2 regions of the Rossellomorea sp. RS05 genome follow, and region 2 is predicted to be linked to the other one. Evidence: riboswitches for the same ligand, from Rfam matches in the RefSeq annotation. Region 2 holds a riboswitch; the other holds the start of a gene.
The links. A riboswitch is a leader RNA that binds a small molecule or an ion and turns the genes downstream of it on or off. The one in region 2 is predicted to bind thiamine pyrophosphate.

Region 1 (4,831 bases), on a different contig from region 2:
GCTGGCGGCAAGGGCGTTTGATCTCGTGGATGTGAATGTTTCTTTTTCACCGGAGTGGTGGACGGTGCTGATTCCGCCCCTTTGGTTCGGTGCACCGTTTGAATACGTCCTCAACGGGAATCATTCCAAAGTGGTACTGATCATGACCATTCTCTTCGTGCTGGTTCCCCTGGCCGCACTGGTCATCTACATCAAGGCACTTCCCCAGTTCGAGCGCAATCTTCATAAGCTCTCGGCCCAAGCTGGAGGAAGGAAGAGGAGGGTGAAAAGTGATCGTTTCCTTAAGTTGCTTTGCCGGAATCAGGAGGAACGTGCGTTTTACCGATTTGCCCAAAAAATGATGAGGACGGAGAGGGATTTCAAGCTCAAAGTCTATCCTTCATTGGGCTTCGCCCTGATCCTCCCGTTTCTCTTTATTTTCACAAGGCCAGACCTTTCCATCTCGGATCTTCCTGGAAGTAAATCATATCTGGCTGTCTATGCCAGTCTCATCGTTGCCCCGTCCGTCGTGATGATGCTGAACTATTCCGGAAGGCATAAAGGGTCCTGGATCTACAGGGTGGCTCCCGTGACACGGGTGGACTTGGTCTACAGAGGGACATTGAAAGCATTCCTTGTGAAGCTGTTTCTGCCGATATACATGATTCTGACCCTTGCATGCATCTTCCTCTATGGGCCTGTAATCATACCGGATCTTTTCGTCATCTTCATGGTTGTGTGTATCACGACGGTCCTATGCAGCCTGTGGATGAATCGGGTTCTTCCTTTTTCAGAAAGTTTCGAGGGGATGGCCCAGAGCGAAACCCTTAAAATCATCCCCTTCTTCTTCGTGGGGGGAGCACTGGCGGGTCTGCATTACCTGGTACTCAAGATACCTTTTGGGATCTATGGGTATGCGGTGATTGTCACTGCGGTCAATCTTGTTTGCTGGAAATGGCTGATCAACGGTCGAAATGAGCCGGAACGACTTTAGGCGTTTCCGGCTTTTTGCCATGCGCGGAAATTCATTCGTATAACACCATTTGAAGCTATAGGCATATACATAGGGAAGAATGGGTAACGTCGAAAAGGGAATGATGATAGAGGACGAAAGGGGAGAGCTTCATGTTCCTTGATTGGTTAGGCGGACTTAATCCTGCTCTACAGGCGCTTTTCGGAGGAACGGTGACTTGGGGACTTACAGCATTGGGGGCCTCTGCGGTCTTCTTTTTCAGAAAGATTGAGAAACATACATTGAATATGATGCTTGGCTTTGCTGCGGGGGTCATGATTGCAGCGTCCTTCTGGTCCCTTCTTGCTCCATCCATCGAATTCAGCGAGCAGAACGGGCAGATTCCGTGGCTTGCACCGGCAGTCGGTTTCCTTCTTGGAGGACTTTTCATCCGACTCCTGGATTTTGTCGTCCCCCATCTGCATCTCGGGAATGCATCGGAAAAGGCGGAGGGACCACCGACGAAGTTCAAGAAATCCACGCTCTTATTCCTTGCCATCACGCTTCATAATATTCCGGAAGGCCTTGCCATCGGAGTGGCATTCGGGGCTGCGGCACTCGGCCTTGGCGATGCGACCCTGATCGGGGCCATCGGTCTTGCAATCGGAATCGGGATTCAGAATATGCCGGAAGGGGCCGCATTATCCATCCCTCTCAGAGGCGAAGGGATGTCCCGAAGGCGGGCTTTCAATTACGGTCAGATGTCTGCCATCGTAGAGCCCATTGCAGCAGTCATCGGAGCAGCGGCCGTGCTGATGATCCAACCGCTCCTTCCGTATGCCCTGGCATTCGCGGCAGGGGCCATGATATTCGTCGTTGTCGAGGAATTGATACCGGAATCCCAATCTTCAGGTAGCACGGATCTCGCCACCCTGGGTCTGATGGCGGGGTTTGTGGTCATGATGATCCTGGACGTGTCGTTGGGTTGAGAGAGAGCACCCTGAAAATTCAGGGTGCTTTTTACGTGCTTGTCAGGGTCGCTTTACCACGAATGATGTCGGACTATCTGTAAAAAGAGTCAAAAGTCCTATTATCGGTGAATCTTTTTGTCATATCATTCAGATTCTTTTATACTATACTATAAAGGGATTCATTAGTATGAAAGAACTGGTTGGAGGGGATGGAATGAAGCTGATCGCCGAGTCGAAGAAGACACTGAGCATTCTTTTGGTTGCAATCCTTTTCGTGACAGCAAACCAGATTCCTGGAGTACAGCACGTCACAGCGCGCATCGCGACCAACGTGTATATCAACTTTAAGTATGAGCATTTGAAATTATCCTATGATTCAGTCGAATATTCCCCGCAGCTCGGCGACTACTCCGTAGCGTATAAAGACGGGGAGGGGAAGCGCTATGGCTTCATGGTCACTCCGAAAGCCATGCCGATCTTCATCCGTCATGATCCGTTGGAGCCTGCACCGGAATGATTTTGCCCTTTTCCCGCTCTTCCGTTATAATGGACAGGTAATCAATTTCATAAACGTAACCACAAGGGGAGCTTTTTTGCTGAGAGTGAACGGTTGATCCGTTCTGACCCTTTGAACCTGTTAGTTAGCACTAGCGTAGGGATGTGGAAGGTAGTTTTCTGCCTTGTTGTACATGCATTCTCCCTAATGGTTTCGTTCATAGAAAAGGGGGATTTTTTTTATGAAGAATATGAAGCTCATCGTCTTGATCGAAGTGGCGATCATGGCGGCCCTGGCCGTCGTGGTCGATCTGATTCCATCCATCAAGCTCACACCGTCGATTTCATTCAATGTGGCCATGGTGCCGATCTTCCTGTTGGCATTCAGAAGGGGCTTCAAGGCTGCCACCCTGGCCGGGTTCATCTGGGGATTGTTACAGGTCGCCCTCGGGGAAGCCTGGGTCGTTCATCCGGTACAGGTCTTCCTTGAGTATTTCGTGGCTTTCGCCTTCATCGGTGGGGCTGGACTATTCAGCAACCGGATCCAGAGCGCTGTGCGCGATGGGAGGAAGAAGGGGCTGCTGAGTTGGATGCTTCTCGCTATTTTGGTCGGAAGCGTGGCCCGTTATTTCTGGCATTTCATTGCGGGTGTGTTCTTCTTCGGATATTTGGCGCCGGATAACCTATCGCCGGTTCTGTTTTCATTTGCTGCCAACGGAGCTTCGATGCTCGGTTCGGCAATCCTTTGCGCCATTGTTTTATGCGCGCTGGTGGCTACAGCACCCCGACTTGTCAAAGTCGAGGATGGACGTTCCGTCAATCGTAAAGCTGCGTGAGTGTGAAGATCGGCTGAGGCCGGTCTTTTTCTATTGTGCTGGCGGGGGTTTCGCTTGGGGAGAGCAGGGGTAAATGAACAGGAATAGGACTATGGAAGGAGGGGTGATCATGACGGAATATATGCTGGAGGCTGCCCAGGATTGGGGATTGTGGGGGATTCTCCTCTCCCTCTTCATCGAAGGGAGTGCCTTCCCATTTGTAGGTACGTTATTCATCGTGACCGTCGGGTTCTTGTTGGAACTATCGTGGCTTGAGCTCTTTTTCGTCTCCGTTGCAGGAAGTGCCCTCTACGTCTTAGGGAGCTATATCCCTTACTTCCTTAGTTATAAGCTCGGTGAAAGGGTGGAGGCACGCCTCAGCCCTGAACGCAGGCAAAAGCTTCGGGCTGCACAGGATCAGTTCACGAAGTATGGCATTTGGAGCGTGGCGATCGCGAGTCCTCTGCATCTGGGGAATGTCGTCCCGTTTGTTGCAGGGATGTCCAAGATGGATGTGAAACTCTATTCCTTCCTCACCATGCTAGGGATCACGCCCTCCACCTTCCTCCTTCTCAGTTTCGGGAAATTTTCCGGAGGAGATCCTGAAACCGTCATGCGTACAATCGATCATTATCAAAACCTCGTGATCGGCGCTATCATCGCTGCCACGGTCGTATATGTCCTCTATAAATGGAAGTGGAAGCCCCTCAGGAAAAAAAGTTCCGTCACAGACGGCGGACCCTCTTCGATAAAGAACGATGATGAGTCCTCATTGCGAACATAATTCCTTTCCTTTAAACTAAACCTATTCTTAAATCAATCGTGTGGAGAGATTCTATGGAAGCAAAAATGATGCGAAGATACGATATCATGGAGGTATGCCTCCTTGCAGGGAAAATCATGCTGCAAAGCGGTGCTGAAACGTACAGGGTGGAAGATACCATGATGCGGATCGCAGCCTCCTACGGGATCAAGGAATCCCACAGTTATGTGACGCCCACGGGTATCATCTTTTCAATTGAAACAGAAGAACCGACCAAGACCAAATTGATCAGGATCAACGAGCGCTCCACGGACCTTGAGAAAGTTACGCTCGTCAATAGCCTCTCCAGGCAGATCAGCAAAGGGCATCTGTCTGTGGAAGAGGCCTTTCATGCGCTTGAGAAGCTGGATGAATCGGATCTTTCCTATCCGTTCAAGCCTCAGCTCCTGGCAGCCACCATTGCGAGCGGCTGTTTCCTGATCATGTTCCTTGGATCCTGGAATGACTTTATACCGGCAGCCATTACGGGCGGTGTCGGTTACATCTGCCTGATCTATTTCCAACGGGTCGTACCGATCAAGTTCTTCTCCGAGTTCTTGGCCAGTCTGATCATCGGCATGCTTGCCTTTGGATTTGTCCAGTCAGGTATCGGGCATCAGCTGGATAAAATCGTCATCGGCTCCGTCATGCCCTTGGTACCGGGGCTGTTGATCACCAACGCCGTCAGGGATTTGATGGCAGGTCATCTTGTATCCGGCCTGAGCAAAGGGGCAGAAGCGTTTCTGACGGCGTTCGCCATCGGTGGCGGGGTTGCGGTTGTCTTCACATTGTTGTAACGGAAGGGGAATGAAGAGTG
Region 2 (4,831 bases):
GCAGCTTAATGTAAGGATTGACCCGGAAACGTCGGAGAAATTGGATGAGATTGTCGAATACTATCAAGAGAACACAAAAATCGGCCGTGTTTATAAAGGTGACGTGTTAAGCGATATCATACATAAATCGTATGACGTGATGCAAAAACAAAAAGCCATTCAAAAAAGGAAATATTAAGGGCTTTATGTCTGAAAGGAAAAGAGGAATCATGATGAACATTTCCACAGGGAAGGTCAAAGGTTCAGGCACGTCACCTTATGTGTGGGCCATTGCGTCGATTCTGCCGTTTTACTTCATTTTTCAATCTTCCTCCACCATGGAAATCATCACCGGTATCATCCTGACGATCATGTTTTTCATATCGTTGCGGTTTGCCTTCCTGTCGAGCAGGTGGCCGGTGTATTTGTGGACAGGGATCCTGATCGCCATTTCCATCACGATGACCGTGCAATTCAATTTTATCTATTTTGCCTTTTATATCGCCTATTACAATGGGAATATACGGAACCGGGCGGCGTTCCTGACGCTATATGTGGTGCATTTGGTCCTCACAACGGCATCAATCAATTATAAATTCGTCCTCCAGCATGAGGTTTTCCTCTCTCAGTTTCCTTTCATCCTGATCATTTGGATCAGTGTGATTCTGCTTCCTTTCAATATTTTCAATCGAAACAAACAAGGGCAGTTAGAAGAGCAACTCGAGGACGCCAATAAACGGATCTCGGAATTGGTGAAGCAGGAAGAACGGCAGCGGATCGCAAGGGATCTCCACGACACCCTTGGTCAGAAATTATCATTGATCGGATTGAAAAGTGATCTTGCCAGAAAGCTGGTTGAAAAGAATCCGGAGCAGGCGAAGAGCGAGCTCATGGATGTCCAGCAGACGGCACGGACGGCGTTGAGCGAAGTCAGGACACTCGTATCACAGATGAGGGGTATCCGGCTCGAGGATGAATTCATCCGGATCCGTCAGCTCTTGTCAGCTGCCGACATCCGGTTCATCCCTGAATACGAGGAACCGCTCCCCAATATATCGCTGTTCCTTGAGAATATCCTCAGTATGTGCCTGAAGGAAGCCGTTACAAATATCGTTAAGCATAGCGGCGCCACAGAGTGTACACTCAGGGTGGTGGAAAGCCATGATAGCCTTAGATTCGTTCTTTCTGATAACGGTAAAGGCATCCCTAAGGATTACCGAAAATCAAAAGGGAGTGGATTGATCGGAATCCGTGAGCGGCTAGACTTCGTGAACGGAGAGCTTGGAATCGACGGAGAAGATGGCACCACTCTTACAATGATCGTGCCTAAAGTAATAAAAGATACAAACAGGGAGGGTTACAATTGATTTCAATCGTGATTGCAGAAGATCAGAGGATGATGCTGGGGGCCCTTGGTTCCCTCTTGAACCTCGAGGATGATATGGAAGTCGTAGGGATGGCAGGAGACGGGGAAGAAGCGCTCTCGCTCGTTCGGGAACTACGTCCTGATATATGCATGATGGATATCGAAATGCCCAAGATGACCGGTCTGGAAGCAGCAGAAAGACTGAAGGACACGAACTGCAGGGTCATCATCTTGACCACCTTTGCACGATCAGGGTATTTTCAACGTGCCCTGAAGGCAGGGGTGAAGGGATATCTTCTGAAAGATAGTCCCAGTGAAGAACTGGCTCAATCCATACGTCTCGTCATGGACGGTAAGAGGATGTTTGCACCAGAACTCATGGATGATGTCTATGGGGAAGAAAATCCATTGACAGATCGTGAAAAAGAGGTCCTATGGCTCGTCGCAGATGGGAAAAACACGCAGGAAATCGCCGATGAACTCAGTTTGAAGGCAGGGACCGTCCGCAATTATATCTCAACCATCCTTGAAAAACTAGGCGTGAAAAATAGGATCGAAGCCATTACCCAATCGAAGGAGAAAGGCTGGTTCAAGTGAGTTGTTTTTTTGCACTGAACAAAAATGATGATCCCCGACCTGAAACCACCCTTCACCATGGGTAGAACCGAAGGAACGGGTAGACAACTTGACCTGCTTACAACAATGATCAGAAAATCAAACGTATATAAAGTCCTTCTTTTCTTTCTACGGTAACTTCCACTTTTCACTACAGAGTGGTAGAAGCGGAAGCCAACTGACTCCAATGTGCCAAGCGGGCAGGGTGAAACCTTGCAAGAATGAGGAGGCTCACCGCACATCCCGTGGAAAGCGGTTGGCCACAGCGAAGAGGCACGGAAGCCTGCTTATCGCCTACCAGATTTCAAAAAGAGACCATTTTATAACAATCTCAACCACTGGATATGGCACAGGTACCATGATGTAATAAGTCTATGAGGGTATAAGGTTGGAAACTTCTCTCACGCTATTAGTTTTTTTAACCTGTCCTACTATTCACTAAAGAGTGCTCGAAGCGAAGGCCAACCGACTCCAACGGGAAAACCGGGCAGGGTGAGACCCCGCAAGAATGAGGAGGCTCACCGCACGCCCCGTGGAAAGCGGTTGGCCGCAGCGAAGAGCACGGACGCCTACTTATCACATGCCAATCCAAAAACTAATAGAACTTATATAACGCCACACCTTTGAACGATTCCATAGGATAAAAGCAGTTTCTTCCTTGGATGGACTTGACAATCCATCTCTGCATGATACGATAGCATCGAACTTAACTTACATATGACGATCCACTAGGGGGGCCCTTAATAGCGGCTGAGATTGAAGTGAAACTTCAAGACCCTTTGAACCTGATCTGGTTGATACCAGCGGAGGGAAGTGGCGTTTTGAGGGTATTTCCATCCGTTTTGTATTCTCAAAAAGCCATTTTCCACCAACTATGTGGAAAATGGCTTTTTTTCGTTTCAGTGGATCGTCAGGAGGAGGAAGAAGAAATGAAGTTTTCAGAAGAATTACGGCTGGCTGCAGATGATTGCTGGGAAGCGAGTTTTCAACACCCTTTCGTACAGGGGATCGGAGATGGTTCCCTGCCGCTTGAGAATTTCAAATTCTATGTATTGCAAGATTCCTATTACCTGACCCATTTTTCAAAAATGCAGGCATTGGGGGCTTCAAAAGCAGGGGATCTTCAAACATCCGCCCGATTGGCTACCCATGCACAGGCAACATTCGAAGCAGAGCTTTCTCTCCATGAAGGGTTTTCTGACAAACTCGGAATCACAGAAGAAGAGAAGGAGCAGTTCGTTCCGTCCCCGACGGCGTATGCCTATGCTTCTCATATGTACCGATCTGCTCAGGTCGGTGATCTGGCTGATATCCTTGCTGCCCTGCTGCCCTGTTACTGGCTGTACTATGAGGTGGGGGAGAAATTGAAAGGAAGCACGCCGGAAGAACCCATTTATCAGGAGTGGATCGCCACCTACGGAGGGGAATGGTTCAGGGAGCTGGTTGAGGAACAGATCCAAAGGCTCGATGAACTGGCAGAGCTCGCAAGTGGTACTCAACGCGCCCGCATGAAAGAACTGTTCCTGGTGAGCAGCATCTATGAACTCCAGTTCTGGGAAATGGCCTTCACCCTTGAACGGTGGCCCTTCCAAGAATTACTGGCCACCACCCGAACCGGGGCCGGTGCATAATGGCAGTGTCCCAACCGGAGTTTCACATCATCACGTCGGGAAAGCAGTCTCCACGAGAAGTGGTCCAAATCTGCTCGTTTGTGCATCACCTGGTGGATGCCATTCACCTGAGGGAAAACAATTGGTCGTCGCGCTGTCTATACGACACCATTATCGCGCTTCTCTCATCCGGTGTTCCTGCAGAGAAGCTTGTTGTCAATGATCGAGTCGACATAGCCTTGTTGACGGGTGTAGAACGGGTTCAGCTCGGATCCCGGAGCGTCACGCCCTCCGAAATCAAAAGGATATTCCCAACGATCAAAATTGGAATATCCGTGCATAGTCCCGCCGAAGCAGATGCTGCAGGAAAAACAGGAGCCGACTCCATTCTCCTAGGGAACATATATCGTACGGGCTCCAAACCAAGAAAGACCGGTATCGGGGTGGGTGCAATCAGCAAAGTAAAAGATGAATTTCCCGTAGTTGGAATAGGCGGGATCACGCCGGACAACTCTGCTGAAGTAATCCGTGCAGGGGCAGCAGGCATCGCCGTGTTGTCTGGTGTGTTCCTCAGCCCGGATCCGCGAGGGGCGGCCGAGGATTATCGAGCATCTTTAAAGGGAGGTGGAGCACGATGAAGCGCATCATCATTGTCGGTGGAGGTGTGATTGGTCTATCCATCGCCTTCGAGCTTATGAAAAAGGGGTGCAACGTCACCCTTTTGGAAAAAGGGAAGCTTGCGGGCAAAGCCTCAGGTGCAGCAGCTGGAATGTTGGGGGTCCATACTGAAACCAGGGGAAACCCCTCCATGACCTCCCTTGCCAAAGAAAGCAGGGATCTCTTCCCGGCCCTAGCCGAACAGCTCCTGAACTGTTCAGGAATCGATATCGGTTTGAGACAAAACGGAATGATCATGCCTGCCATGACAGGCAGGGAGCAACACCTCCTTCAAGAGGAAGCGAACAGTCCACAGGGGATGAAGGAGGAATTGCGGTGGCTGGAGGAAAGGGAGTTAAGGAAAATGGAACCTTCCTTATCCCGCTCATTCATTGGCGGTCTTTATATACCACGGGACGGCAATCTTCTTGCACCTCGACTGTCAGAGGCGCTGGCTATTTCGGCAGCAACTATGGGGGCGGTACTCAATGAAGGCACCGAGGTCAACACACTCATCATGAAAGGGCGTTCAATCATTGGTGTCAACACCACGCGGGGACCCCTTTATGGTGATGAGGTGGTGGTAGCAGGTGGCGCCTGGAGT

Region 1: linked by a shared signal. The riboswitch ahead of thiT (energy-coupled thiamine transporter ThiT) and the one ahead of tenA (thiaminase II) in region 2 are both predicted to bind thiamine pyrophosphate.

The regions. Positions count from the first base shown of each region.
Region 1 covers NZ_JBDKWY010000011.1:61,018-65,848, forward strand. Annotated here, with positions in the region: gene ABJ225_RS20450 (hypothetical protein) at 1-973, shown strand, start outside; gene ABJ225_RS20455 (ZIP family metal transporter) at 1,105-1,920, shown strand; gene ABJ225_RS20460 (hypothetical protein) at 2,090-2,419, shown strand; TPP riboswitch at 2,474-2,578, shown strand; gene thiT (energy-coupled thiamine transporter ThiT) at 2,640-3,233, shown strand; gene ABJ225_RS20470 (DedA family protein) at 3,343-3,996, shown strand; gene ABJ225_RS20475 (threonine/serine exporter family protein) at 4,050-4,811, shown strand.
Region 2 covers NZ_JBDKWY010000001.1:894,543-899,373, reverse strand. Annotated here, with positions in the region: gene ABJ225_RS04635 (hypothetical protein) at 1-178, shown strand, start outside; gene ABJ225_RS04630 (sensor histidine kinase) at 210-1,346, shown strand; gene ABJ225_RS04625 (response regulator) at 1,343-1,942, shown strand; TPP riboswitch at 2,681-2,789, shown strand; gene tenA (thiaminase II) at 2,890-3,591, shown strand; gene ABJ225_RS04615 (thiamine phosphate synthase) at 3,591-4,208, shown strand; gene thiO (glycine oxidase ThiO) at 4,205-4,831, shown strand, end outside.